Regions from separate parts of the Nocardioides korecus genome, predicted to be linked through region 1. Evidence: predicted binding sites of a transcription regulator. Region 1 holds the regulator's gene; the other holds the start of a gene.

What was found. Region 1 encodes LexA, which represses DNA repair genes until DNA is damaged. Its sites were predicted from a motif close to TCGAACANNTGTTCGA; they were not measured.
Region 2: ACYVDA_RS06525 (DUF6504 family protein) is a predicted target of LexA. The motif match lies at 8,366-8,381, and genes of this name have one in related genera.

The regions. Positions count from the first base shown of each region.
Region 1 covers NZ_BAAGZO010000002.1:262,838-277,550, forward strand. The annotation lists gene ggt (gamma-glutamyltransferase) at 1-886, shown strand, start outside; gene ACYVDA_RS04545 (ATP-binding protein) at 946-3,174, opposite strand; gene hflX (GTPase HflX) at 3,478-4,830, shown strand; gene ACYVDA_RS04555 (endonuclease/exonuclease/phosphatase family protein) at 5,054-5,869, shown strand; gene ACYVDA_RS04560 (ATP-dependent DNA helicase) at 5,943-7,901, shown strand; gene ACYVDA_RS04565 (M12 family metallo-peptidase) at 8,059-10,161, opposite strand; gene lexA (transcriptional repressor LexA) at 10,264-11,007, opposite strand; gene ACYVDA_RS04575 (LysM peptidoglycan-binding domain-containing protein) at 11,315-11,830, shown strand; gene ACYVDA_RS04580 (lysoplasmalogenase) at 11,959-12,804, opposite strand; gene ACYVDA_RS04585 (hypothetical protein) at 12,853-13,413, opposite strand; gene ACYVDA_RS04590 (DUF6318 family protein) at 13,740-14,303, opposite strand; gene ACYVDA_RS04595 (hypothetical protein) at 14,451-14,713, opposite strand, start outside.
Region 2 covers NZ_BAAGZO010000003.1:60,290-75,002, reverse strand. The annotation lists gene ACYVDA_RS06555 (transglutaminase family protein) at 1-477, shown strand, start outside; gene ACYVDA_RS06550 (DUF3040 domain-containing protein) at 634-1,128, opposite strand; gene dinB (DNA polymerase IV) at 1,229-2,428, opposite strand; gene ACYVDA_RS06540 (methyltransferase domain-containing protein) at 2,498-3,277, opposite strand; gene ACYVDA_RS06535 (DNA polymerase III subunit alpha) at 3,336-7,385, opposite strand; gene ACYVDA_RS06530 (SAV_6107 family HEPN domain-containing protein) at 7,447-7,896, opposite strand; gene ACYVDA_RS06525 (DUF6504 family protein) at 7,907-8,269, opposite strand; gene ACYVDA_RS06520 (YbaK/EbsC family protein) at 8,448-8,996, shown strand; gene ACYVDA_RS06515 (phytoene desaturase family protein) at 9,222-10,526, shown strand; gene metF (methylenetetrahydrofolate reductase [NAD(P)H]) at 10,545-11,444, opposite strand; gene ACYVDA_RS06505 (polyprenyl synthetase family protein) at 11,476-12,567, shown strand; gene ACYVDA_RS06500 (Rv2175c family DNA-binding protein) at 12,631-13,014, opposite strand; gene ACYVDA_RS06495 (PASTA domain-containing protein) at 13,131-14,713, shown strand, end outside.

The DNA of each region.
Region 1 (14,713 bases):
CCTGGAGCGCTTCGACGTCCCGGCGATGAGCGACGGCGACGCCCTGCACCACTACCTCGAGGCCAGTGCGCTGGCCTTCGCCGACCGCGCGAAGTACGTCGGCGACCCGGCGTACGTCGACGTCCCGCTGGCCGACCTGCTCTCCGACCGGTACGCCGCGGAGCGCGCCTGCCTGATCGACCCGCAGCACGCCGCGACCAAGCCGGTCGCGGCCGGCGACGTGACGTCGTACGACGGCCGCTGCTCGGGGGCGTCGGCGAGCGGGAAGGTCGCGCAGGACACCGAGAACATCAACACCACCAACCTGACCGTGGCCGACCGGTGGGGCAACGTCGTGGAGTACACCCTGACCATCGAGCAGACCGGCGGCTCGGGCATCACCGTGCCGGGGCGCGGGTTCCTGCTCAACAACGAGCTCACCGACTTCTCCTACGGCCCGACGATGCCGGCGAACGACCCCAACCGGATCCAGCCGGGCAAGCGACCGCGCTCCTCGATCTCCCCGACCCTGGTGCTGCGCGGCGGCCGGCCGTTCCTGGCGCTCGGCTCGCCCGGCGGCTCGACCATCATCACCACGGTCCTGCAGCTCCTCTTCGACCGGCTCGACCGCGGCATGACGATCGAGCAGGCGATGGCCGCGCCCCGGGCCTCCCAGCGCAACACCCCCGCGGTGACCGCCGAGCCCGAGTTCATCGCGAAGTACGGCGACCTGCTGAAGACCTACGGCCACACCCTGACCCCCTCGGGCGACGCCTTCACCAGCGCCGCCCAGATCGGGGCGGCCACCGCGATCGAGTTCGGTCGCGGTGGCCGCCTGACGGCCGTCTCGGAGCCGGTGCGCCGTGGCGGCGGGTCGGCGCTGGTGGTCCGCCCGGGCCGCCGCTGAGCCGTCGGGAGCGGTCGGTCCCCTGCCGGCCGGGCCGTCAGCCGGGCCGGGGCCGACCGTCAGGCCGGTGCCGCCTCCGCGTCGGGGCCGGACGCGCCCTGCGGGGTCGGGTCGGACCCGGACGACGGCCGGGGTGACGGGAGGGTCAGCGGGCCGGGGGTCTCGACCGGCTCGACCGACGAGGCCGGCTCGAGAGACGGGCCCTGCTGGACCGACGCGGTGAGGTCGGCCGACGGGAGCGGCTCGAGCAGGGCGGGCGGACCGAGCGCTTCCGGGCGGGGGGCCGGGTCGAGGGGCAGCGTGAGGATCATCGTGGTGCCCTGGCCCTCGGGCCCCGGGCGGGCCGAGATCCGCCCGCCGTGGCGCTCGACCGCTCGGGCGCAGATGGCCAGGCCGAGGCCGGTGCCGGGGTAGGCGCCCGTCGTGGTGGAGCGGAAGAAGCTGTCGAAGACCTTGCCCCGGTCCGCGCTGGGGATGCCGATGCCGTTGTCGGTGACCCGTACCTGCAGGCGGTCGCCGCGGACCCGGGACTCGATCGTCAGCTGGGGCAGGACCCCCTCGTCGACGTACTTCACCGCGTTGCCGACCAGGTTGGCGAACAGCTGGCGGATCAGCAGCGGGTCGGCCAGGACGTGGCCGAGCGGCTCGTGCTGCACCACCGGCGCGGGCCCGGTGACCTCGAGGTCGGCGACCACCGAGGCCACCACCTCGTCGAGGTCGATCGAGTGCACCTGGAGCTCGGCGCTGCCGGCCAGGGTGTAGTCGAGGAGGTCGGTGATCAGGGCGTTCATCCGGGTCGCCGATCCGTCGATCCGGGCCAGGCTCGCCCGGGCCGCCGCCACCGAGTCCGGGTCTATCGGGCCGCCCAGCTGCTCGCGGGCGATCTCGGCCCAGGACAGGACGCCGGTCAGCGGCCCCTTGAGGTCGTGGGCCACCACCCCGGCGAAGTTCTCCAGCATCCGCTTCTCGGCCCGCTCGTGGGTGACGTCGTGGAGCAGGACGACCGCGAGCGGGCCGTCCTCGTCGGGCGCCACGTCCTCGAAGCCCGACCGGTCGAGGTGCAGCGGCACGGCCGTGGTCGCCAGCACCGTCTCCTGGCCGGTGGCCGGGTCCAGGCGGACCACGTCGGTGCTCGCGACCCGCTCGCCGCGCAGGGCCCGGGCGTGGGGGAGGTCCTGCGGTGCCACCCGGGTCCCGTCGGGGTGCAGGAAGCCGGGGTCGTCCGGGTCGTGCACGTGACGGCCGTGCTCGTCCCCGCCGGCCAGCTCGGCCGCGGCCGAGTTGGCCAGGACGACGTGGCCCCAGGAGTCGGTGACGCACAGCCCGTCGGCCATCGCCTCGGTGACGGCGTCCAGCAGGTCGGCCCGGGTGCGGGCCCGGGCCTCCGCGCTCGCCAGCCGCTGGGCCAGGGCGTTCTTCTCCGCGACCCCCAGGGCCAGCATCAGCACCAGGCCGGTGGTCATGGTGACGAACGCCTGGACCACCGTGGCCCGGGCCGAGAGGTTCGTCAGCGTCCCGAACGGCCCCTGGCCCAGCAGGGTCAGCAGGATGACCAGCGTCCCGAACACCGCCGAGTAGATCGCACCGACCGCCGGGGCGAACCGGAACCCCACCCACGCCGCGACGCCGATCAGCAGGAAGCCGAGCGGGGTGCCTCGGGTGGCCCCGAACATCACCAGCCCCACCAGCACGGTGGTGCCGAGCGTCAGCGCCAGCTCGGCCGCCACCGCGCGTCGGCGTACGGGTGTCCCCCGGGTGGGGGACCGCAGCCCGTCCCCGAGGCAGGTCAGCACGGCGGCCGCCACGACGAACGTGCCGCACGCGTTGCGCACCACCCAGCCCACGACCAGCACGCGGTCCAGGTCGGCCCCGCTCGTCCAGACCGCCAGGCAGCCCGGCACCGACCCGGCGAGCGCCGCGAGCAGGGAGGCGGCGAAGAGGCGGGCCAGCTGCCGGGTGGTCCGCACGGGCTCGGGGCCGGAACGCGTCCCCACCAGGCGGCGTACGACGAGGGCCTGGGTCGCGTTGGCCGCCCCCAGGAGCGCGGCCTCGAGCAGCGGCATCGGCTCCACCACGAGGAAGTACGCCGCCACGGTGGCCCCCAGGACCACGGCGTCGACGGCGGCCCGCCGACCCGAGCCGCTGGAGAGCAGCCAGAGCGCGCCCACGCCGGCGGCGGGCCAGAACAGGGCCAGCCCGGTGTCGGCGAGGACGACCTGACGACCGAGCGCGATGGCCATCAGGCAGGCCAGGACCCACCCGAGCAGGCGCAGGGGGACGCGGTGCACCCCCCTAGTCTCAGGCCTCGGACGCCGTCTGGGCCAGGAATGCCGTGGTCCGTGGGAGCGCCGGGACGAAACCGGCTCGCCGCCGCTCGCCCCGCGAACTACGCTGGAGGGCACATGACGAACGCACCCCACCACTTCGACCTCGCCCAGGAGCTCGCCGACACGGCGGACTGGGACGAGGGGACCGCGCCCGAGGCGACCACCGACGACGGCACCGCGACCACGCCCGCCGAGCCGACGGGGCCCACCTGGCGTCCCGCCTCCGCGCTCGAGGGCGAGGAGCAGGACGACAGCACCGGCGCAATGGACCTGGCCGAGCGCCACCAGCTCCGCCGGGTCGCGAGCCTGCGCACCGAGCTCGAGGACATCACCGAGGTCGAGTACCGCCAGCTGCGCCTGGAGCGCGTGATCCTGGTCGGCGTCTGGACCAGCGGCACAGTGGCCGACGCGGAGAACTCCATGGCCGAGCTCGCCGCGCTGGCCGAGACGGCCGGCTCGGAGGTGCTCGACGCGCTCTACCAGCGGCGTGACAGCCCCGACCCCGCCACCTACATCGGTCGCGGCAAGGTCGAGGGCCTGGCCGAGATCGTGGCCGCGAGCGGCGCCGACACCGTCATCCTCGACGGCGACCTGGCGCCCAGCCAGCTCAGGAACCTCGAGGACAAGGTCAAGGTCAAGGTCGTCGACCGCACCGCGCTGATCCTCGACATCTTCGCCCAGCACGCGAAGAGCCGCGAGGGCCAGGCGCAGGTCGAGCTGGCCCAGCTGAACTACCTCAAGCAGCGGCTGCGCGGCTGGGGCGGCAACCTCTCGCGCCAGGCCGGTGGCCGGGTCGCGGGCGGTGCGGGCATCGGTGGCCGTGGCCCCGGTGAGACCAAGCTCGAGACCGACCGGCGCCGCGTCAACACCAAGATCGCCAAGCTGCGGCGCGACCTCGCGCACATGAAGACCACCCGCGACACCAAGCGCGGCAACCGGGTGCGCCACGAGATCCCCAGCGTCGCGATCGCGGGCTACACCAACGCGGGCAAGTCCTCGCTGCTCAACCGGTTCACCGACGCCGGGGTGCTCGTCGAGGACGCGCTGTTCGCCACGCTGGACCCCACCACGCGCGGCACCGAGACCAGCGACGGACGCGTCTACACGATGAGCGACACGGTCGGGTTCGTGCGCCACCTGCCCCACCAGCTCGTCGAGGCGTTCCGGTCGACGCTGGAGGAGGTGGCCGACTCCGACCTCGTCCTGCACGTCGTCGACGGCTCCCACCCCGACCCCGAGGGCCAGATCGCGGCCGTGCGCGAGGTGTTCGCGGAGATCGGGGCCGACAAGGTGCCCGAGCTGATCGTCATCAACAAGGCCGACGCCGCCGACCCGATGGTCCTGGCCCGGCTGCGCCAGCGCGAGCCGCACTCCGTCGTGGTCTCGGCCCGGACGGGCGAGGGGATCGCCGAGGCGCTGGCCGCGGTCGAGGCCGACCTGCCCCGCCCGGCGGTCGAGGTCGCCGTGCTGCTGCCCTACGACCGGGGCGACCTGCTCAGCAAGGTGCACGACCACGGTGAGGTGGTCTCGATGGAGCACACCGGCGAGGGCACGTCCCTGGTCGCGCGCGTCAACGAGTCGCTCGCGGGCGAGCTCTCGGCGTACTCCAGCAGCTGAGCCGGGCGCCCGTCCACGTGCTCCGGGGGTGGTGGACGTCGGTCGTCCTGGCGACCGCGGGGCTCGTCGTCCTGAGCCTGACGCGGTTCCTGCCCGGTGACCACGGGCCCGTCGTGGCCGCGGCGTCGTTCTCCTCCTACGCCGTCCTGGGGTACGCCGCCCTCCTGGTCGTCCTCGCTGCCGGGCCGCGCTCGGGCGCGTGCGCCGCGCCCGGGGGAGCGGCGTGCCCGCAGCCTGGCGCCGCGTCCGCGCCGGCGTGGCGGTCACGAGCGTGGTGGGGCTGGCGGTGCACGTGGTCGTGCTCGCTCCGCTGTTCGTCGCCGCCGCGCCTGCTGGTGCCGCTACGGCGTCGTCGTCCCCGGGGTCGGGACCGACGGTGATGACGACCAACCTCGAGTTCGGAGCCGGGGACGCGGGGGCCGTGGTCCGCGCGGTGTCGCGCCACCACGTCGACGTCGTGGTCCTCGAGGAGGTCACGCCCGCGTGCCTGGCGCGGCTGGAGGCCGCCGGCCTCATGGCCCTGCTGCCGCACCGCGCCGGGCGGGCCTCGACCGGGGCGGACGGCACCGTGGTGGTGTCGCGGTGGGGGCTGCGCACGCTGCGCTCGTTGCGGCTGGCCAACGGGGGCTACGAGGTGCGTGTCGCGGGCCCGCGGCCGTTCACGCTGCTGGCGGCGCACACCATGGCGCCGGTGGTCTCGCCGCGGCGGTGGGCCTCGGACCTGGGGCGCCTGCGGGCCGCCGTGGCGGCCGCTGACGGACCGGTCGTGCTCGCAGGAGACCTCAACGCGACGCGCGACCACCAGCCCTTCCGCCGGGTACTGGGGGCCGGGGTGCGCGACGCCGGGGAGGAGGCGGGCTCGGGCTGGCAGCCGACCTGGCCCTCGCGCTGGCGCGAGAGCTGGCTGCGCCCGGTGATCGCCATCGACCACGTGCTGGTCTCCGAGGAGCTGCTCGGGGTGCGCACCTGGACCGTCGAGGTGCCCCACACCGACCACGTGGGCCTCCTGGCCGAGCTGGTCTGGTCACGCCCCTCCTGAACCCGCGGGCGCGCCGTCCCCAGGTCCGCAGGTCGTGGCCACCGGTGTCCTTGCGGACACGTAGGGTGCTCGGGTGGTCGAGGGGTCCGGACGTGGTGCGAGCGAGGTGCTGTCCACCGCCGTGAGGGCCCTGGGGGGCCAGGAGCGACCCGGTCAGGTCGCCATGGTCGAGGCCGTGGCCGCCGCGATGGAGGAGGGTCGCCACCTCCTGGTGCAGGCCGGCACCGGCACCGGCAAGTCGCTGGGCTACCTCGTCCCCGCGCTGCTCCACGAGAAGCGCGTCGTGATCGCGACCGCCACCCTGGCCCTGCAGCACCAGCTGGTCGAGCGCGATCTCCCGGCGCTGATGGGGGCGGTGGAGGAGAAGACGTCGTACGCCGTGCTCAAGGGCCGGTCCAACTACGCCTGCCTGCACCGCGTGCGTGAGGGCGTGCCCGACGACCAGGGCACGCTGGTCGACCTGCCCACCGGCGGTCTCGGCGCCGAGGTCCTGGCCCTGCGCGAGTGGGTGGAGGAGGAGGCCCAGGAGGGCGGCACCGGCGAGCGCGACCACGCCCCGCGCCACACCGACCGGGTCTGGCGCCAGGTCAGCGTGAGCGCGCGGGAGTGCCTGGGCGCGACCCGCTGCCCCTTCGGCACCGAGTGCTTCGCCGAGCGCGCCAAGGAGCGGGCCGCGCAGTCGCACCTGATCATCACCAACCACTCCCTGCTGGCGATCGACGCGATCGAGGGCGTCCCGATGATCCCGGAGTACGACGTCGCGGTGATCGACGAGGCCCACGAGCTGGTCGCCCGGGTCACCCAGGCCGCCACCGACGAGCTGACCGCCACCGAGGTCGACCGCACGAGCCGCCGGGCCGAGCGCTACGTCGAGGGCGACGCGGCCGTGGACCTCGGGGACGCGGGGGAGGCCCTCGCGGCGGCGATGGAGGCCGCCGGCGGCGGACGGCTGGAGTCGGTGCCGGCCGAGCTGGCCGACGCGCTGGCCCAGGTGCGCGACGCCGCGCGCACGCTGGTCTCCGCCTTCCCGCGCGAGCAGCCCGGCGCCGCGCAGCCCGCGGATGCCGGCGCCACCCAGGCCAAGGGCTGGGCCCAGGAGATCTTCGCGACCGCCGAGCGGATGGCGGCCGGTTCGGACCGCGACGTGCTGTGGATCAACGAGCGCGAGCGCAACCGGGGCGGCTTTGCGCTCTGCGTGGCCCCGCTCGAGGTCGCCGGCACCCTGCGCGACCGCCTGCTGGCCGAGAAGACCGTGGTGTTCACCTCCGCGACCCTCAAGCTCGGCGGCGACTTCGACGCCGTCGCGGGGTCACTGGGGATGTGGCCCTCGGAGCGGGCCACCGCGGCGCAGGAGGGCACCTGGACCGGGCTCGACGTCGGCTCGCCCTTCGACTACGGCAAGCAAGGCATCCTCTACGTCGCCCGCCACCTGCCCCAGCCGGGGCGCGACGGGCTGACCGCCGCTCACCTGCAGGAGATCACCGAGCTGGTCGACGCCGCCGACGGTCGCACGCTCGGGCTGTTCTCCAGCCGTCGCGCCGCCGAGGCCGCGGCCGAGCACGTCCGCGAGGCGCTGCCCCACCTGACCACGCTCGCCCAGGGCGAGGCCCAGCTGCCGGAGCTCTCGCGCCAGTTCGTGGGGGACCCCCACACCAACCTCTTCGGCACGCTGAGCCTGTGGCAGGGCCTCGACGTCCCCGGCGACACCTGCCAGCTGGTGCTGATCGACCGGATCCCGTTCCCGCGGCCCGACGACCCCCTGATGTCGGCGCGCCAGAAGGCCGCCGACCAGGCGGGGCGCAACGGCTTCATGCAGGTCGCCGCCTCGCACGCCGCGCTGCTGATGGCCCAGGGCGCCGGCCGCCTGATCCGCACCACCGCCGACCGCGGCGTCGTGGCCGTCCTCGACCCCCGCCTGGTCACCGCGCGGTACGGCGGCTTCCTGCGCGCCAGCCTCCCCCCGATGTGGACCACCGAGGACCCCGCCGTCGTCCGCAAGGCCCTCGCCCGCCTCGCCTCCGACGCCCGCTAGGTCCTGACGGGGGCGGGGGTCCTCGAGCGCCGTTGCCACACAAATGTGTAGCAACGGCGTCGTCAGCGGGTCGACGAGCTGCAGTTGCTACACAAATGTGTGGGCATGACGCCGAGGTCACCCTCGAAGAGCCACCCAGCCCGCCCCGGTCTGCGACTCAGCGAGCAGTCACGATCCGCGAGGCCGACGACCAGGTGGAGGCCCCCACGCTGTTCCACGCCATCACCACGAACTGGTAGCGACCGCGGGGCAGGCGCATCGAGAGGCTGCGGGCCGTGGGAGCGGAGTAGGACGAGGCGTAGTACGTCGCGACGGTGCGGTTGCGCGAGTCGAGCTTGCGCGCGGCGACGCGGTAGCGGGTGATGGGGGCGCCGCCCAGGGTCAGCGGCGGGGTCCAGCGAGCGGTCGCGGTGACCGAGCCGCCGTACGAGCCCGAGGAGGCCGAGCCGATCCGCGGGGCGCCGGGGCGCGAGAGCGCCGGGATGGTGACGGGCGGGGTGGTCGGGGAGGCGCTCACGGTGACCGTCGGGGGGTGCTCCGGTGCGGTGACCGGTGCCGTCGAGGGGGAGCCGGTGGGCGAGGGCGTCGGGGTGGGGGTGATCGAGGGGGCCGGCGTCGTGGGGGAGGCGGTGGCCGCGCTGCAGCCCGAGGCGGCCAGGGTGTACTGCCCGAGGCTGGCGTAGTCGGAGTAACCCGTCTTCGTCGGGTCGCCGGCGCCCACGCCGTCGACGGTCAGGTAGTAGCGCCCCGCCCCCAGCGTCGTGGAGATCGCGGCGTTCATGCCGGTCGACTGGGGCCACGACCCGCCGGTGTTGCCGCTGGCGGGGTTGTTGAAGGCGACCTGCGCGCCGGTGGAGTCGCGCAGCGACAGGGAGAGGTCGAGGGCCGTCTGCGCGCCGATCCCGGAGGCGCTGGCGGTGAAGGTGCCCGTGCAGGCACGGTCCACGGCGAAGACGTCGACGTCGGTGCGCGTCGAGATGATCCCGGTCGCGGCGTACGACGTCGCGGCGCCGAGCTGGTCGGCGGTGGCGGTCGTGTCGCCGTGGTCGTCGGCCTTGAGGGGAGCGCCGTTGGCGGCGATCACGGCCAGGTCGTCCTGGGTCTCGTTCGCGTCGGCGTACTCGCCCTTGCTCCACTGGCTCAACGCCCGGTTGGTGGCGAAGCCCATGATCGGACCCCAGGCGGCGGTCCCGGCGTAGTAGCTGCCCGCGCCGGCGGTCTTGGTGCCGTCGTGGCTCAGCCCCAGGGTGTGGCCGGCCTCGTGGGCGGCGCCCTGTGCGGCGATCGTGGCGTTGGTGGTGGCGTCGGCGAAGACCCAGGCGGGCTGGTAGACGCCGGCCGAGTCGACCAGGTCGAAGGTGCCGACCATGGCCAGGCCGAGGCAGTTGACGCCGTTGCAGAGCTTGGACTTGGTGGCGGAGTTCATCGTGAACACGACGTGGGTGCCGTACGCCGTGTCGGTGTCGCTCGAGCGCGTGTAGCCGGCGACACCGGGGTCCTCGGTGGTGACGTCGATGTCGAAGGGCGCGTAGTCCTCCGAGACCTGGCGCCAGACCTCCTGGATCCAGGCGTCCTGGGCCTCGGTGAAGGTGCTGCCGCCGCCGTTGACGCCGGCCACGGAGCCGGCGGCGAGACCGTTGTAGTTCCAGCCGGTGCCGCTGACGTAGGCCCCGTCCATGTCGAGGAAGATCTTGTGCGTCGAGCCCGGGTTGCTGTGCAGCTTGAAGGTCTGGTCGGCCGGCAGGGCCAGTCGAGCCGTCGTGCTCGGGCCGGACGTCGTGGCCGCGCCCGCCTCGACGCGGTGGGCGGCGGGGTCGAGGTAGAACAGGCTGCCGTTGCGACCCACCCAGGCGGTGGAGTCGGTGGTCAGCAGCTGGCGCAGGCGACCGGCGCTGACGCCGCTGCGACGGGCGGCCTCGTGGATCCGGCCCCCCAGGGCGTCGACCGCGGCCTGTCCGTGGGTCGGCCGGGCAAGCAGGTTGCTGGTGGCGACCACGTGGACCGGCGAGCCGTGACGCAGCGGCTTGGTCGGCACGGACGTCGACCCGGCGGTGGCGGCCGGCTTCGGCAGCGCGGGGGCGCCGGTCGGGGCCGACGTCCCGCGCCTGCTCCCGATCGACGAGGTGCGCACCGTGACGGGCGGCGCCGCGACAGCCTGGACACCGGCCTGCTCCCGGGTGGCGCCGGGGCCGGGCGCCGCTTCCGCGCCGCCGTGGACGACGGTCACAACGGCACCGGACGCCACGAGGGCGCCGGTCACGAGAGCCAGGGCAGAGGTCGTACGTCGGGTCACCCCGTGATCATGCGCCGCAAAACCGTCCTAGTCACCCAAAACGGACAAAGCAGTCACACAATCTCGGGATCACATCCTCCGCAGGACGGCGGTGACCTTGCCCAGGATGGTGGCGTAGGTGCCGTCGATGGGGTCGTAGGCGTCGTTGTGGGGCATCAGCCACACCTTCCCGTCCTTGCGCTGGAAGGTCTTGACCGTGGCCTCGCCGTCCAGCAGGGCGGCCACGACGTCGCCGTTCTCGGCGGTCTGTTCCTTGCGGACGACCACGTAGTCGCCGTTGCAGATCGCCGCGTCGATCATGGAATCGCCGGCGACCTCCAGCATGAACAGGGTGCCGTCGCCGACCAGGGACTTCGGCAGCGGGAAGATCTCCTCCACCCGCTCCTCGGCCAGGATCGGCCCACCGGCGGCGATCCGCCCGACCATGGGCACCATCGTGGCGGTCGGCATGGCGTCGCCGGACCCGGTGGGGTCGTAGCCGGCCTCGTCGGCCTCGCTGATGGCACGACGGGCGGCCATCAGCTCGGGGATGAAGACCTCGAGGGCGCGCGGCCGGTTGGGGTCGCGCTTGATGAAGCCCTTCTGCTCGAGCACGCGCAGCTGGTGGGCCACGCTCGAGGAGCTGGTCAGGCCGACCAGCTCGCCGATCTCGCGGATGCTGGGCGGGTAGCCGCGCTTCTCGATGCTCTCGCGCAGCACGTTGAGGATGCGCTGCTGACGTGGGGTCAGTCCCGTGCTGTCGGGGGCCGCGTCCGGGAGCTCCGTGACGCGACCCGCGGTGCTCTTGCCGTTCGAGGATTCGCGAGTCGCCATGGAAGGGAACCTAGTCCAGTCACACGGGTCACTTCAAACACATGTTCGAACGGCGTGTCGCGCTCAGCGCCGAGCCCGTCCGAACATTTGTTCGACGAAATGCTTGATTCCGTTCGAACACGTGCTCTAACGTCGCTCATGTGTTCGATCGAATGTCTGTTCGGACGTCACCGATCCAAGGTCCAGCCCGTCCGGGCGGAAGGTCTTGTCGGTGGTCGCCGATAGACATCGGAGCACACACCAAGCAGGGGTCGCTTCCCTCGTCCGCTCCACCCGGAGCGGGCACTTCCCCGAAAGAGGTTGACCGATGAGCACGCTGAACATCACCCCCCACGTCCACGACGACTCCGCGTTCGAGGCCCTGGTCCGCTCGGCGGGCCCGGTCCTGGACGCCACCGACGTCGAGTTCGCCACGGTCTTCGACCTCGACTACGGCGACCGTCGGCTCGCCCTGGTCGTGCCGCAGCAGCGCACCGCCGGCCCCCGGCGGGCCACCGCGCGACGGGCCGCCCCGGCCCCGGCCCGCAGCCGGGTGCGGTTGACCCGGCGCGGTCGGCTGACCGCGCTCGCGGTGTTCCTGGGTGCGGCCCTCACCGTCCTGCTGACCCTCGGCGGGTTCTCCGCGGTCGCGACCCGCGACGCCGGCACGCCGCCCCCGGTGCGCGTGGTGACGGTCCACGCGGGCGACACGCTCTACGGGATCGCCGCAGACGTCGCCGCCCCGGGTCACATCCGCGAGACGGTGCACCAGATCCAGGAGCTGAACTCGCTCCCGTCGTCCTCGCTCAGCGAGGGCCAGAAGCTCGCCGTTCCCCTCGGCTGAGGCATCACACTGCTCGCGCCACCGACCTCCTCGACCCGGGTCGGTGGCGCAGGGGAAGACGTGGGGCGGGACCGCATCACACCGGTTCCGCCCCACGGTCACGTCCAGCCGGTCGAGACGGCGATCACTCAGGCGCGGAGCCGTGCGTCCGTCGTCGAGACCACGCTCGGTGTGCCGGCGGCACCGGCTCCGAGACGGATCAGCAGCTGAGCCGTCGTGTAGGTCCCCATCACCAGGCGCTCCCACGGGTCGGGTCGTGGGCTGGGTGCCGGCACCCCGGTGGCGGGTGAGGTGAGCTCCGCCGCCGGCCCCGGTGCGGGGGGCAGCGCTGGCGGCGGTGCGAAGGTCCTCCACGCCAGCACGGTGTCGGAGACCAGGAACAGGACGGCCCCCGCCCCGACGAGGACGCGAGCGCGGGTCGGCAGCTCCCGGTCGAGGTGGAGCGCGGCGCTGGTCATGGTGGCCAGCGCGCCGGCGTACGCCAGGACGGCGAGGGCGAGGACCCGGTCGTGCCGCCCGGCCAGGACGGCGATCACCGGCGTGGTGGTCGCCGCGGTCGCCAGCACGACGCGCGGACCCAGTGCGTCGAGCAGGGGCTCGCGTCGACGGTGCCTCCAGAACCCCGACAGGTACGCCGCGTGGCCCACGGCGAAGCTGCCCGCCCCGGTCAGGAAGGCTCCGGTGCCCTCACGCAGCAGGGCGACGTCGCCACCCCACCCGGCCACCTCGGCGACGAGGGTGGAGGACCGCACTGGCGAGGTGGCGGCGCCCGGGGCGAGGAGCAACGAGCCCGCGAGCGTGGGCATCAGAGCGGGCTTGGTGATCACCCGGGCCCGGTGCGCCCACGCCTCAGGGCGTCCGGCCAGCCAGGTGTCGGTGGCCGCGAGCACCGCGTACCCCGCGGTGAGTCGACGGGAGGTTGTCCCGGCGTCACCGGTGGTCCGAGGCAGGTGAGGACGTCGGCGCAGCAGCATGGGGTGACGCTAGCGGTGTCTCGGTCCCGAGGTGGCTCGAGCAGTGCCTCAGTGGCCCTCGCCGGACAGGGCCGGGCTGGCCTCGGCCACGCGCAGCGGGGTCGCGGGGCCCGTGGTGGTGACGGTCCCGGTGACCGGCCGCAGCGGGCCGCCGTTGAGCGACCACTGCGCCGTCCAGGTGACCACCACGCGGTGCTCCACCGTCGTGTGGGCGTGCTGGTAGCGGTGCACGACCTCCTTGCTCGGGTACGCCGCCCCCGGGGTCGTCGTCGTGCTGCTGGTCCCGTCCCCGTGCACCCAGGTGAAGCGGGCCGGCCGGATGGCGAGCCGCACCTGCTGCCCCAGCAGCGTGACGTTCCGCGTCAGGGGCTGCGCCTGGGTGTGGAAGATCGTGTCGAAGTTGATGAGCGTCTTCCCCGCCGGCTGGCTGATCGACCTCAGCCCCGGCACCGGGATGCGCCGGAACGCCGTCAGCACCATCGCGTCCGTGACCTGGGGCGGCGGGGGAGCAGCCAGCGCTGCGGGGAGAGCCGGTGGTCCGGCCCCGCCGGTGCAGGTGAGCCCCAGCGGCTGCTCTGCCGCAGTCGTAATTCGCCACAGTCGGTACATGGTCTGACCCGGCCCGCAGATGTTGCCGGGGCAGACCGACGCACCTGTGGCGGGGTTGCCAATCCCGCCGCCGCAGGGCGTTCGATAGGCGTACCGGACCGTCGGCGCGCTTCGTCGCGCCGGCTCAGTTGTTGATGCTCTGGACACGCTGCTTGGGGCGACTGCACGCGGGGCCTTTATCGCCTGTCCCTTCTTGGCGCGTGAAAGCAAAACGCTGAAGTAGTCCTTTGCGTCGTTAGGGCTCACACCGTTTCCGGAGTCCGCCAGGGCGACAGTTGGAAGTGTCAACGCAAGCAGGAATGCGCAGGCGATGAGTCCGATGTGCCTCATGCCTTGGGATCCAGTTCAGAAACACGCCATGCACCCGCGCGTCGCTCAAGAACAAAGGCACGAAGTTGCCCCCGGGATCCTGGGAACGTGCGGGGTGTCGAAGTCTTGGACTCCTTGACCACTTGACGACTGGACCGGATGGCTAGGTCCAAGAAGAAGTGGCCCTGGGTGAATCCATAGGTCTTGGAGCCAACGACGGTCCATTCTCCCCCTCGGATACTGCCTCCGTTGACGTAAACCTTGGCGATCCCCGACGTTAGCGCTTGGCACCCCGCGCACGAACCCAGAGCAAGGGCTCGCAACTCGCCTACGTCACCCGTCAATGCGGCGTAGTTCAATTGCGACACGTAGTGCTTCGCGAATGCAACCGCGCCGGCCTTCGTTTTCTCCCTGGCCGCAGCGGGGAGCGCCGGGGGCGTCGGGGCGGAGGACGCGGAGGCCGTGGGGCTGGGCGAGGTCTTCGGTGGGGGAGCTGGGGTGGGGTTGCCGCCGCACCCGGAGGACAGCACGAGGCAGCCGGTGAGGGCGGTGGTGGCGAGTGCGCGGGTGAGCGGGCGCATCGATCACTCCTTGAGTCGATCCCGAGACATCGGGGAGTCAACTACCCCGGCTCAGGACTCGCTACACCGACGAGCCGCCCTGTGGACAGACCGTGCGGACCTCGACGTCACCATGGTGGTGCTGCGTCCCAGAGGTCACCAGGAGGCTCAGGAGTAACGGTGCGACTTCTGCGGGTGGCCCGCCGGGCGGGTGCAGGTGCGCCCGTTCATCGAGGCGTGACCGCACAGCGCCTCGGCCGAGGCCGAGGTGGTCGGAGCCCCGGAGGTGTCGGGCGGGGTGTCCCGGCCCGGGGCCGGCGCGCGGTCCGCAGGTGGCGCGACGGGTGGACGCGGGCGTGTGCCCGCCGGGGTCGTCGCAGCCTGGGCAGCTCGCGCCTGCGTGCGGGCCCACTTGGCCTCGCGCATGGCGC
Region 2 (14,713 bases), on a different contig from region 1:
CGCCTCAGGCTGGCCCCCCACGACGCCGGCCACCTCCCCGAGGGGGCGTGGTCGGAGCTGCGCGCCACCGCGCTCGACCTGGGCCTGGCCTGGCCCGAGGACCGCTCACCGCGCGAGCAGGCGCGGGCGCTCGGGCGCCAGGTCGACCCCGGCCCCGAGGACACTGCCGCCCTGGACCACCTGCTCGGGGAGGTCGAGCGCAGTCGCTACGCGCCGGGCGCGGGCCTACCGTCGCGCGGCCACGCGGGTCACGCCGTCGCGGTGCTCGACCGTGGTACGGGAGCCGGTCCGGAGGCACGGGCGCGCCGCGGCGGCGACGGTGCCGGGGCGACGAGGACCGTCGCTGCCGTGGAGCGGTGGTGCCGGTTGATGGCGCGCTCTGTCGACCGTCCCGAGGCCGGGCGACGCGGCCGGGTGCGGGTGTGGCGGGCGCGGCTGCTGCCGGCCTCCCTGCTCGACCGACGCGGCCCGGGGTAGCAGCGGTCGTCCGCCGGTCGGGTCACCCGCCGTTGGCCAGGTCGTCGTCGCAGATCGGCCCGGGAGACGTCGCCTCGGGCGTGCGCCACCGCATCGAGCAGGCGCTGCCTCGTCGGTGGGCGCCGCCTCGTCAGCAGGCGCCGCCTCGTCGGTGGGTCAGAAGCCCTGCTGGCGACGGCGCTCCCACCGCTGCTCCATGCGCTGCATGAAGGTGCCGGTGGGCTTGGGCGAGGAACGACGGGCGGCCGCCTTCGGGAGCTTGCGCGACGCGCGACGGGTCCGGCGCTCACCGCGGCCGCCCTGGATCACGTCGAACCGGTGCGGGTGGTCGTCGAAGTCGAAGAGCTGGTCCTCGCTGCGGGCGGGCTTGGCCGGCGGGGCATGACGCCCCCGCCAGGCGGCGAGCCCGATCGTGGCCGAGGCCAGCATGACCACGAACCCGACGATGCCGAGCCAGGTCTGCTGGCTCATGGCGCCGCCCATCAGCAGGGCGACCCCGAGGGCGAAGACGACGGCGGCACCGACGCTGCGCAGCTTGGCGGCCCGCGCCAGCGTGCTGCCCCGCAGCGTCGAGACGAACTTGGGGTCTTCCTGGGCAAGGGCCTGCTCCATCTGCTCGAGCAGTCGGAGCTCCTCTTCAGAGAGCGGCACGTCAACCTCCCAGCGACCTGGTGCTCTCTCGAGTCTAGGCAGGGTGTGGTCACGGCGGTAGACGGGTCCCCAAATTGTGGGCCGACAACTTCGGGTGGCGTCATGGCCGATCGCCCATCAGCAGCGTCGCACGGCGTACGGCGCCCCCACCGAAGCGCAACGCCGCGGCGTCACCGGCCCGGTCGACCTCCTCCCACCCCTGCTCGCGGGCCCCGAGGACGAGCTGGCGCTGCACCTGCTCGCGCGGGACGAGGCCCTCGACCCGCACCCCGACCAGACGGATCCGCGCCCGTTGCAGGCCGAGCGCCGCGAACAGCGCACTGGCCGTGGCGTGGACCTCGCTGGTGACGTCGGTGGCGTCGGACAGCGTGCGCGAGCGGGTCACGGTGGTGAAGTCGGCGAACCGCACCCGCAGGGTGACGGTGCGCCCCACGACGCCGGCGCGCCGCATCCGGCCGGTGACCTTGGCCGACAGTCGCAGCAGCTCCCGCAGCACCACCGCCCGGTCGTCGACGTCGCGCCCGAAGGTCTCGTCGGCCCCCATGCTCCGGTCGGGCTCGTGGTCGCCGCGGCGGGGCGTCAACGTGCGCCGGTCGGTGCCCCACGCGAGGTGGTGCACGTGGGTGCCGGCGGCCACGCCGATCCCGCGCTGCAGGGTGCTCACGGGGGTGTGGGCCACGTCGCCGACGGTCCTCAGGCCCAGCCGGTGCAGCTGCTCGCGGGTCTTCTCCCCCACGCCGTACAGCTCCCCCACGTCGAGGGGGTGCAGGAACCGCGTCACCTCGCGCGGTCGCACCACGACCACGCCGTCGGGCTTGGCCCGGCGGCTGGCCAGCTTGGCCACCGACAGCGAGCCCGCCACCCCGACCGAGCAGGTGATCCGCTGCTCGTCGGCGACCCGGGCCCGGATGTGCTCCGCGATCTGGCGCGGGCTCCCCCAGCGGCGGGTGGCGCCCGAGACGTCGAGGAAGGCCTCGTCGACCGAGAGCGTCTCCACCAGCGGGGTGACCTGGCGGAAGATCTCCATGACCGAGGAGGAGACGCTCTCGACCTCGGCGTAGTCGGGGGCCAGGACCACGGCCTCGGGGCACATCCGACGGGCGCGGGTCATCGGCAGCGCCGACCGGACGCCGTGGCGCCGGGCCGGGTAGTTGGCGGCCAGGACCACCCCGCGGTGCCCGCCTCCCACGATCACCGGGACGTCGGCCAGGTCCGGTCGGTCACGGGTCGCCACGGACGCGAAGAAGGCGTCCATGTCGACGTGCAGGAACGGGCAGTCGTGGGACAGGTCGAGCCTCACCGCGCACCACCGTGCCGGGGCGTGCCGGTCAGGACCCCGGCAGGCTGCGCGGGGAGCTCCGGGTCGGGTTCAGCGAGTGGCGACGACGTGCAGCTGGCTGGCCACGGTGAGGTACTCCGGGCGGGTGGAGGCAGCGCGCTCCAGCTCCAGCAGCGCCGCCGATGCCCCGGGCTCGAGGTCGAGCAGCGAGGACGGCACCAGGTCGGTGAACACGCGCACCCCGTGGATGCCCGCGACGGTGAAACCGGCCTGCTCGAGCAGGTCGGTGACCTCCTCGGCCGCGAAGCGTCGCTCGACGCCGCGCGAGCCCTCCCGGGCGACGTCGCCGACCAGGAGCGCCGAGGCCTGCGAGAAGTGTCCGGCCATGGCCCGCGCGAGCACGGCCGCGTGACGCTGACCGACCACGAGCGACAGGCTCCCGCCCGGACGCAGCACCGAGGCGATCGTGCGCAGCGCGGCCACGGGGTCGTCGACCAGGCCGAGCACCCCGTGGCAGAGCACCAGGTCGAGCCCCCCGTCCGGCGCCAGCTCGGCCAGGCCGGCCAGGTCGCCCTGGAGACCGGTGACCCGGTCGGCGACGTCCTGCTCGGCGGCCCGTCGGGCCAGCGCGGCCAGGGCGTCGGGGCTGGGGTCGACCACCGTGACGCGGTGGCCCCGCCCGGCGACCCGCACCGCGAACCCGCCGGTGCCGCCGCCGATGTCGAGGACGCGCTGCTCGCGCGGCTCCCCCGCGTCGCCAGCGCCGCCGTTCGCCGCTGCTGCGCCCGCCGAGCCCTCGAGGAGGGACTGGACGGCCTCCCAGACCACGGCGGTGCGGGCGCTGGTACGGCGTTCGTAGGGGCGTTCCACGAGGGCCACTCTAGGGGCCCGCCCGGGCCACGGCGCTCGGGCTCGGCGGCCGGTCGACTCATCCGGCGCTCCCGGGGCTGCGGTGCCACAGCTTGCGTGCCACCTCGCCGGTGACCGTGCCTGGCGACGGACCGGCCGGGGCCACGTCGGCGTACGGCGACACCCTGAACCCGCTGGTGTGCACCAGCACCCGGGTGGGACCCGTCCCACCGACCCCACCGGGTCCGCCGGACCCGTCGGCCGCCGCCGACGACCTCGTCGCGCCGTCGGGCTCGTGGCCCGGCCGCGTCATCCGCGCGTGCACGGCGTCCATGCCGGCGGTGGTCCACAGGTCGTGCAGGGCACCGAGGTCCCAGGCGCCGGTCGCTCGCACCGAGACCCCGCGGCGTCCGGTGCGGCGCAGCTCGCCGCGGACCACGAGCAGCCAGCTGCCGAACACGGTGGCGGCGTAGGGACCCTGGGCGTCCTCGAAGAAGGTGGCGTCGACGGGCCCGGTCCCGTCGTCCAGGGTCAGGAAGACCACCCGACGCCCCGAGCGGATCGGCGGGGTCTGGGTGGCCACCTTGACCCCGGCGACCAGGAGCTCCGAGTGGCTGCGGGCGGCAAGCAGGTCGACGGACCGGGTGGTGCCGAGACGGTCCAGGAACGCGGTGTGGAAGTCCACGACGTGGCGGCTGGCGTCGAGCCCGAGGATGTCGAGCTCGGCGCGCACCCGGTCGGAGTCCGTCATCTCCGGGAGGCCGCTGCCGTCCCGGGCGCCGGTGTCGGGCAGGTCGAGCGACAGCTGCACCGACGACGCCTGCGGTCGCCGCACGGTCGGGGTGGACGGGACCGGGAGGGCACCGGTGGGAGCGGTCGCGGACGGGAGGTCGGTGGTGCGTCGCGTCCCGGTGGTGCCGCGGCCCCGCGCACGCCTCCAGGTGGCTGTCCGGTCGGAGGACCGCTGCAGCCGGTCGAGGTCGCCGACCTCCAGGAGCAGGTCGCGACGGGTGACCCGGTGCCGGCGCCCGGCGCCCGCGGTGGCCCCGATGCCGTGCACGGAGTCCAGGGCCCCGGCCTGGACCAGGCGCTCGAGCACGGGCCGAGAGACCTGGGTGCGCTGCCAGAGGTCGGTCAGCGAGACGTACGGCGCCCCCTCCCGGGCCACCACGATCCGCTCGACCTCACCGTCGTCGATCCCCCGGACCTCCGACAGCGCGATCCGGATCCCCCACCCGTGACCGGACCAGGGGGGCTGGTCGCCTCGACCAGGGGCCGGAGCGCCGCCCGGCTCCTGGCTCGGGCGACCCATCGGGTCCGGCCACGGGTCGTCGGTCCTCTGGTCGTGGACCTGGCCGCGACCGGGGTGATCGCGCGGTTCCTCAGCCCTCGCGAGGGGCAGCGTCCGGTAGATGCCCCCGCGCGGTCGGATGCGGTCGGTGGTCGCCTGGATCCCCAGGCCCTCACCCGGCTGCGGGAGCGGGGTGGCGTCGGGCAGCTTCTCCACGGCGTACGCCGACCCGCTGGCGTTGACGTCGAGACCCAGGATCGCGATGCCGAGGTGACGGGCGTCGTCGAGGATCAACCGCTTGGGGTACATCCCGGGGTCGTGGGTCAGCAGCCCGGAGATGAAGTGCGCCGGGTAGTGGGCCTTGAGCCAGGCCGACTGGTAGGTCGGCAGCGCGAACGCGGCGGCGTGGGCCTTGCAGAAGCCGAACGACGCGAAGGCCGCGATCACGCTCCAGAGCTGCTCGACCACCGGGAGCGGGTAGCCGCGTCCGAGTGCGCGCGGGAAGAACCACGTCCGGGTGTCGGCCATCCCCTCGGCGTCGCCCAGGGCCCGGCGCCGCACGTCGCCCTCGGCGTAGGTCACCCCGGCGAACTCGGCGATCATCTCGATGACCTGCTCGTGGTAGACCACCACGCCACGGGTGCGCTCCAGGATCGGCCGGAGGTCCGCGTGCAGGTAGCGGGCCTCGCGCCACCCCTGCTTGACCTCCAGGTAGGGGGTGATCATGTCGCTCTTGACCGGCCCGGGCCGGAACAGCGAGATGTCGGCGATGATGTCCTCGAAGGTCTCGATGCCGGACTTGCCGACGAGCTCGCGCTGACCGGGTGACTCGATCTGGAAGACGCCCAGGGTCTTGGCCGCCGAGATCATGTCGAAGGTCCGGGAGTCGTCGAAGGGCACCTGCACCTCGTCGTCGAGGTCGACCTCGATCCCCTCCACCCGGCGGATCTCGGCCACCGCGTGCGCCATCGAGGACTGCATCCGGATGCCGAGGACGTCGAGCTTGAGCAGACCGAGGTCCTCGACGTCGTCCTTGTCGAACTGGCTCATCGGGTAGCCCAGGGCGCTCGGCTCGACGGGGGTCCGGTCGAGCAGCGAGCGGTCGGAGAGCAGCACCCCGCACGGGTGCATGGCGATGTGCCGCGGGAGCCCGTCCAGGCTCTCCACCAGCCGGAAGAACAGGTCGAAGCTGCCCCACTCCCCAGCGGCGGCCTCACGGGCGAGACCCGTGGCCCGCAGCTCGGGCAGGTCGCGCAGGGCGAGCCGGGCGTCGCGCGCCCGGACGTGCGGGAACGCCTTGGCGATGGCGTCGACCTCTCCCACCGGCATCCCCAGCGCCGCCCCGACGTCACGGATGGCGTGGCGCACCTTGTAGGTGTCCATCATCGACACCGTCGCGCACCGCACGCGGCCGTAGCGCGCGAAGATCGCGTCGTAGACCTCCAGCCGGCGGGCGGACTCCACGTCGATGTCGATGTCGGGCAGCGAGCGCCGCAGCGGGGACAGGAAGCGCTCCATCAGCAGCCCGTGGCGCAGCGGGTCGACGCCGGAGATGCCGAGCAGGTAGTTGACCAGGCTGCCGGCCCCCGACCCGCGCGCGGCGCTGCGGATGCCCATGTCGCGCACCATCGCGGTGACGTCGCCGACGGTGAGGAAGTAGGGGGCGTACCCCAAGATCGAGATCGTCTCCAGCTCGTCCAGGAGCCGCTTCCAGATCCGCTGGCGCGGGGCACCGCCGTAGCGGCGGCCCACCGCGGCCTCGCACCGGGCGCGCAGCGCGGCGTCGGCGGCGGTCTCGCCGCGGACGGTGATCGCGGGCCGGGCCGCACCGACGATCTCGAGCTCGGGGAGGTGGACCTCTCCCAGCCCGAGATCGGCACCGGGGTCCAGGACGCACCGGTCGGCCACCGCGCGGGTGGTCGCGAGCAGGTCGCGGGCACCCCGCTCGCCGAGGCCGGCCTGCCGTCCGACCTCCTCGGCCACGAGCCGCATCTGCTGGCCGGACTTCAAGAACCCCTCGGCGTTGCGCCGGTCGAGGTGGCGCAGGTCCATCGGCACCAGCCGCCGGGCGGCGTCCAGCACGTCGATCGTGGGGGCGTCGAGCCGGTCGGCGTAGCGCACCACGTTCGTCAGGACGACCGGGACGTGCGGGCCCCGGCCCGACCGACCCGCGGCCACCCCGACCATCCGGGCGGCGTGCGTCGCCGTGCCCGGCCCAGCACCGGGAAGCCGGTGGGAGACCACCTCGACGACGACCTGCTCGCGCCCCACCAGGTCGCACCAGCGCCGCAGCACCGTCGTCGCGAGGTCGTCGCGCCGCGCGGTGGCACAGCGACCGAGCTCGGAGGCCGGCCCGAGGAGGACGCGTACGTCGTGCCCCGCGACGTGCTCGGCCACCAGCGCGTCGTCGCAGACCGGCGTGCCCCGCGCGCCGGCCCGGTGGGTGGCCGAGACCAGCCGGCACAGTGCCGCCCACCCGTCGCGGCCGCTGGCCAGGAAGGTGACCCGGGGCAGCCGGGCGTCGCGGGAGGCCCCTCCCCGGACGGGCGTGCGCGACCCGGCGCCGGCCCTGGGCACGCGGCTGCCGACGACGCCGTGCTCCGACGGCACGGCCGGGTCGGGGGTCAGGGCCAGGTCGACCCCCAGGATCGGCCGGATGCCGGCTGCCCGGGCCGCCTTGACGAACCGCACCGCGCCGTAGGTGCCGTCACGATCGGTCAGGGCGAGCGCGTCCATCTCCTGCTCGGCGGCCCGCTCCACCAGGACGTGGGGGTGGGACGCACCGTGCTGCAACGAGAAGCCCGAGGCCACGTGCAGGTGCACGAACGGGTCCGGCACGTCGTCTCCTGGGATATCGTCGGGGCAGTCAGGGGTCGGGGGGGCGGGAGCGTCGGGCCGATCAGGCCACCCGGATGGGGAGGTGCTCGGTCAGCCCGAGCGAGGTCTCCACCAGGGCCAGGAAGTGGTCGGCGTCGCGGACGAGGTCGTCGGCCTCGCGCTCGGTCACGGCCCGTCGCGACCCGGCTTCGGCAGCCGCCCGCTTGGACGCGCCGGCGGCGAAGAAGGTCGCCCACTCGGACAGCTCGGGGGCCACCTCGCTCAGCAGGACCCAGGCGTTCTTCTGGCGCCCCCGCCGCGGCGCCGAGACCGGTCGTGCCCGGGCGGCGAGCAGCGCGGCGGTGGCCCGGAGGGCGGAGACGTGGGCGTGGGCGTAGCGCTCGGGGACGGTCGGTGCGGTGATCGCCTCGCGCAGCGACTCCGCGGCCCGCTCCAGGTAGGAGTGGGTGGCCGCCGGCAGGAACGACGGGGCGTGCATGCCGCGCCCGCCGGAGATCCTCGTGGTGGTCATGTCGACTCCCTCAGTCCATCGCCCGGGTGAGCTGCCAGCTGCCCTCGGCCCAGCTGAAGACCAGGTCGAAGACCCCGTAGCCGGGGTCGTGCCCGGGCGCGGACGCCGCCGCCACCCGGCCCCGGGCCGCCGCCACCCGCCACACCTCGCGCTCGCGGAGCAGGTCGGCGTCGGCGACCGAGCCCCCGGGACCGCCGGGGACGAGAGCACCACCGGGCACCGGGTCACCCGTGCGCCGTGCCCACCACGCGCCGGTCTCCACCCAGTGCGCGACCACGTCGCGCACCTGCCAGAGCCGGCCCCGCCACAGGAACTGCTCCGGGTCCTCGTCCGCACCCCGGCGCACCTCCACCGGATCGTCGTAGCGCCGCATCCTGCTCCTCCTCGTGATGTCTGCAGCCGTCTCGACCCGCTGTCAGCGCCCCGGTGGAGGATGGGGGTCGAGGTCATCCCCCACCGAGGCAGTCGTTCGAACACGTGTTCGAACAAGGACCAAGGTACACCGGCGGTCCGACAGGACGTCAAGACCGGATCGGCGCTACGTTCCGTGCATGTCGCCAACCGACGAGCACCCCTCCGTCACCCGCTTCCGCGCCGAGCTCGCCTCCCGCGGTGGCACCGGCCGGATCGTCGTCCTGCCCGACTCCGTCCACACCGCCGCGCTCGCCGCCGAGGCGCTGGGGTGCGAGGTCGGCGCGATCGCCAACAGCCTGCTGTTCCGGGTGCCCGCTCCGTCCGACGGACCGGACACGGCCGCCGGCGACGCGCCCCGCGACGCGGCAGCGGCCGGCGCTGCGGGCGAGCCGGTCCTGCTGCTCACCAGCGGGGAGCACCGGGTCGACACGGGGCGCGCCGCCGAGCGGATCGGCGTACCTGCCCTGACGCGGGCCGACCCCACCTTCGTGCGCCGCCACACCGGCCAGGTCATCGGCGGGGTCTCCCCCTTCGACCACCCGGCCCCGCTCCGCACGTTCCTGGACCCCTGGCTGGCCCGACACGAGGTCGTCTGGGCCGCCGCCGGCCACCCCGCGGCCGTCTTCAGCACCACCTACGAGGAGCTGCAGCAGATGACCGGCGCCACCGTCCTCGACGTCACCTGAGCCACCAGCGCACTGCCCAGGAGCTCCACCTCCTCGGGCGACCGATGACGTTCTGGGGTGATCGTTCGGCCGAAGAGGTGACCTTTCCCCGGTTGACCGGGGAAACGCACCGGACCTCCGCGGCCGATCAGACGGGTGGTCGGCCGAACGTTCACCCGACCACCCGACTGGTCCCCGGCCAGCCGGGGATCAGTCGGTCCCCCGGCACCGCCTAGGGTGAGGCGCATGGCGCGGGTGGCGGTCGTGGGGGGCGGGTACGCCGGGCTGGCGACCGCGGCGCGGCTGGCCAAGCTGGGCCACGAGGTGACCGTCCTGGAGGCCGGTGACCGGGTCGGCGGGGCCGTCGGCTTCGTCGAGAAGGACGGGTTCCGCTGGGACGCCGGGCCCTCCCACACCCTGCTGCCGGCGGTGCTGCGCGACCTGTTCCGCAAGTCGGGCCGCCCGCTGGAGCGCGAGCTCGACCTGGTGCCGGTGCAGCCGGGTCGCCGCCACGTGTTCGAGGACGAGACCGTGCTGGACCTGCCGGTGGGCAGCCGCGGGGACCAGATGGCCGCCTGGGACGAGCTCGGGCCGGGCCTGGGCGCCAGCTGGTCGGCGTACGTCGACACCTTCGCCGACGACTGGGAGGCGCTGCGCCGCGACTACTTCGAGCGGCCGTGGTCGCGCGAGCACGCCGGCAAGCAGGCCACGGCGCTGCTCGGCACCCGGATGACGCTGCACAAGCTCCTCCTGCGCTCGTTCAAGGACCCGCGTCAGCGCGAGGTCGCCGGCCTCGCCGCCACGATGGAGGGGCACGACCTGCGCAACGTGCCCGCGTGGGTGGGCCTGTGGACCTACGTCGAGCAGAACTTCGGGATCTGGACCTCCCCCAGCGGCATGGGCGCGCTGGCCGAGGCGCTCACGGGCCGGCTGCGCACCCGCGGCGTGACCGTCCTGACCGGCACCCCGGTGATCGACCTCGTCCTGCACCAGGGCCGGGCCTGCGGCGTGCGCACCCCGCAGGGCGTGGTCGACGCCGACGTCGTGGTGGTCGCGGTCGACCCCCGCCGGATGCCGGCCCTGGCCCCCCACGTGCAGCGCACCACCCCCGCCGTGCCGCCCGTGGTGTGCCACGTCGGCCTGGTCGGCGAGGTCCCGGACCTGCCCCACGAGACGGTGCTCCACGGCAACCCCCTGATGGTGGTCCGCACGGGCGGTCGGGCCCCGGAGGGCGCCCACGCCTGGACGGTCCTGGCCCGCGGCCAGATCGCCGAGGACGTCATGACCGCCGTGCAGCGCGCCGGCATCCGGGTGCGCGACCAGGTCGAGGTGCGGGTCGACCGCAGCCCGCTGGACCTGGTCCGGGCCTGGAACGGGTCGCCCTCGGGCGTGCTGTGGCAGGGCCGCGCCACCGTCACCCGCCGCCTGGGACCTCGTACGCCGATCCCCGGCGTGCTCGCCGCCGGCGCCCACGCCACGCCCGGAGCCGGGCTGCCCTCGGTCGGCCTCTCGGCCGCCCTGGTCGCCCAGGTCCTCGGCCCCGCCGACTGACCCGACCGACGAGCCCCCTCAGGCTGAGAGCGACAGCGCCGACCAGATCTCGCGCGTGGCCTTGGAGCGGTTCAGCGTGTAGAAGTGCAGCCCGGGCGACCCGGCGGCCAGGAGGTCGTCGCACAGCTCGGTCGCGATCGCCATCCCCTCGGCCCGCACCGCCGCGGCGTCGCCCTCGTGGGGCAGGATCCGCGCCAGCACCTCGGGGGGCATGTCGCGCCCGGAGAGCTCCACCATCTTGGTCATCGAGCCGATCCCCAGGATCGGCATGATCCCCGGGATGATCGGCATGTCGACCCCGGCCGCGGCGGCCCGCTCGACCAGCCCGACGTAGTCCGACGCGCGCAGCACCATCTCGGTGACCGCGAACTCCGCGCCCGCGTCCTGCTTGGCCCGCAGGACGGCGACGTCGTCGTCGAGGGAGGCCGCGTCGCGGTGGCCCTCGGGGAACGCCGCGACGCCGATGGAGAGGTCCTCGGTGCGCCGCACCAGCTCGACCAGGTCGGAGGCGTGGTCGACGCCGCCCTCGGTGGGGACCCAGTCGGTGCCCGGGCCGTCGGGCGGGTCGCCGCGCAGGGCCAGCACGTTGTGGACCCCGGAGCGGACCAGGTCGGCCAGGATCCGCTCGAGCTCGGCGGTGGTGTGGCCCACGCAGGTCAGGTGGGCCATCGGCAGCAGCGAGGTCTCCTGCGCGATCCGGGCCGTGATGGCCAGGGTCCGGTCACGGGTGGTGCCGCCGGCGCCGTAGGTCACCGAGACGAACGTCGGGTCCAGCGGCTCGAGCTCGCTGATCGAGCGCCACAGCACCTCCTCGCCGGCCTCGTCCTTGGGCGGGAAGAACTCGAAGGAGAACGACCGGCCGTCTCCTCGCAGGAGGTCGCCGATGCGCCTGGCATCGATGCGTGGGGCCCCGGACATGTGGTTGAGCCTACGGGGCTAGTCTCGCCGGGTGACCGCGCTGCACACGGGTTGGGACGCCGCACGGTTCCGCGCCGACGTCGAGGCCGCGCTCCAGGACTTCGTCACCGCGCGCATCCGCGGGCTCGGCGACCTCGGCCCGGATGCCGAGCGCCTGCTCGAGCACGCCCGCACGAGCGTCTCGGGCGGCAAGCGCCTGCGGGCCGCCTTCTGCTGGTGGGGTCACCAGGCCGTCGAGCCGGTCGCCGGCGGCCCCGGCGGCGGGGACGAGGCCGCCCTGCTGCGCGCGTGCGCCGCCCTGGAGCTGCTCCACGCCAGCGCCCTGGTCCACGACGACCTGATGGACGCCTCCGACGTGCGCCGTGGCCGGCCCTCGACCCACCGCGCGTTCGAGCAGCTGCACCGCGAGCAGGGCTGGACCGCCGGCTCCGAGCAGTACGGCGCCTCCGCCGCGATCCTGCTCGGCGACCTCCTGCTGAGCTGGTCCGACGAGATGCTGCGCACCTGCGGCCTGCCCGCCGAGCGGGTCCTGGCCGCCCTGGGCTACTTCGACCTGACCCGCACCGAGGTCGTGGCCGGTCAGTTCCTCGACGTCTCGGTGCAGGCCCGCGGCACCGCCGACGTCGAGACCGCGATGACCGTGCTGCGCTACAAGTCCGCGAAGTACTCCATCGAGCGGCCCCTGCACATCGGCGCCGCGCTCGGCGGCGCCACCCCCGAGGTCGTCGACCAGCTCACCCGCTTCGGCCTCCCGCTGGGCGAGGCCTTCCAGCTGCGCGACGACCTGCTGGGCGTCTTCGGCGACCCCGAGGTCACCGGCAAGCCCGCCGGCGACGACCTCGTCGAGGGCAAGCGCACCGTGCTGGTCGCCCTGGCCCTGGACGCCCTGCCGCCGGCGCAGGCCCGTCTGCTCGACTCCTCGCTCGGCCAGCCGCTGGACGCCGTCCGGGTCGCGCAGCTGCGCGACCTGATCGACTCCTCCGGGGCGCGCGAGCAGGTCGAGACCGTCATCGACCACCTCACCGGCACGGCGCTGACGGCCCTGGACCGCGCGTCGGTGCACGACGACGCCCGCGAGGCACTGGTCGCGCTGGCCGACCAGGCGACCCGCCGCACCGTCTGACCGGCCACGCCGGCCAGCTCCGGCCCGGTCCGGCGGCACCGCGGACCCCGGGTGGGGCAGCGCCTACAGCGCGATCGCCTGCGCCCGCCGCTTGACCTCGGAGCCGCGGTTCTCGCGCAGCGCGTCGATCGGGCGCCCCGGGAGGGTGTCGTCGGGGGTGAACATCCAGGTCAGCATCTCGTGCTCGGTCCAGCCGCCGTCCGAGAGCATCGTCAGCAGGCCGGGGACGCCCTTGACGATCTCGCCGTCCATGATCAGCTCGGCCGGGACCTGCTGGCCCGCACCGGGCACGGGCACGGCCGCGGCGAGCTGGTGCTCGCGGATGAACTGGCGCACCTTGCTGACGGTCACCGACAGCGCGGTCGCGGCGTCCTTCCAGTCCAGCCATGCGGGGATCAGGACCCCGAGGTCGACCTGGCTGCTGTCCGGAGAAGGGTCGTTGCTCACGCAGGCCATGCTGCCACCACGCCGCCCCCGACGCCTCACCTCCCCGGTCACGGACCCCCGAGCGCCTAAACTCCAGCGAGTCGGGTCCCTTCCCCGTCCCGGCGCCTGGAGGAGACGTGAACCGCACCGCCGACGCGTTGGTCGGACAGGTCCTCGACGGCCGCTACCGCGTGGGTCCCCGGATCGCGCGCGGCGGGATGGCGACGGTCTACGAGGCCACCGACCTGCGGCTGGACCGCACGGTGGCGGTCAAGGTCATGCACGAGGGCCTGGCCGACGACGACGAGTTCGTCCGCCGCTTCCAGCGCGAGGCCCGCTCGGCGGCCCGCCTGTCGCACCACAACGTGGTCTCGGTGTTCGACACCGGCGACGACGACGGCACCCTGTTCCTGGTGATGGAGCACGTCCCGGGTCGCACCCTGCGCGACGTGGTGCGGGCCGAGGCGCCGGTGTCGCCCTCGCGCGCGCTGGCCCTGGTCGAGCCCGTGCTGGCCGCGCTCGGGGCGGCGCACGCGGCCGGCCTGGTGCACCGCGACGTCAAGCCCGAGAACGTCCTGCTCGCCGACGACGGTCGGGTCAAGGTCGCCGACTTCGGGCTCTCCCGCGCGGTCAACGCCGAGACCCAGCACACCGCGACGGGCGGGGTGCTGATCGGCACCGTCTCCTACCTCTCCCCCGAGCTGGTCGTCGCCGGGGCCGCCGACGCGCGCGCCGACGTCTACGCCGCCGGTGTCCTGGTCTACGAGCTGCTCACCGGCCACAAGCCGCACCAGGCCGACAGTCCCCTCCAGGTCGCCTGGAAGCACGTGCACGAGGACATCCCGGCCCCCTCGGCGCGGGTGCCCGGCATCCCGGCGTACGTCGACGCGCTGGTGGCCCGCGCCACCGCCCGCGACCCCGACCTGCGGCCGGCCGACGCGCGCGTCCTGCTCCAGCAGGTGCGCCGGGTGCGCACCGCCCTCGACCAGGGCGTCACCCGCGACGACGACCTGCTCGCCGACCTCACCTCCACCAGCCGGCTGCACGGACGGGAGGGGTACGCCGACACCGGTGACGAGCTCCCCGACCAGATCCTGGCCCCCGCCGACCTCGGCCGGGTGCTGGACCGCGAGCACGACGCCCGCGAGGACCCGCACGGCCACCTCCTCGAGCCGGCCGGGGCCCGCACGTCCACCACGCCTGGCGGCCCTGGCGGCCCGGCGCTGCTCGCGCCCCAGCAGCGGACCGGCGGCCCGGACGAGCCCACCACGTGGACCCGTCGCGGCGCCTACGACGGGGCCGGCGTCCCCGACCAGGGGACCGACCGGACCGACCAGACCGACGACTGGGCCGGCTGGACCGAGCCCACCGGCCGGACCGGCGGCCCCACCGACCCGACCGGCCCGGTCTCCCCGGCGGCGCCCCGTCGCCGCGGACGCGGCCCGCTCACCCTGGTCGCCGTCCTGCTCCTCGCGCTGCTGGTCGGTGTCGGCGGCTGGTGGTTCGGCGTCGCCCGCTACACCGCGACCCCCGGCGTGCTCGACCTGACCACCGCGGCCGCCAAGGCCCGCCTGGCCGACGACGGCCTGTCCCTGCGCCTGGCCGGGCAGGGCTGGTCCGAGACCGTCGCCAAGGGGCACGTCCTGCGCACCGACCCCGCCCCGGGCGACCGCGTGCTCAAGGACGGCACCGTGGGCGTGGTCCTGTCCCGCGGCCCGGA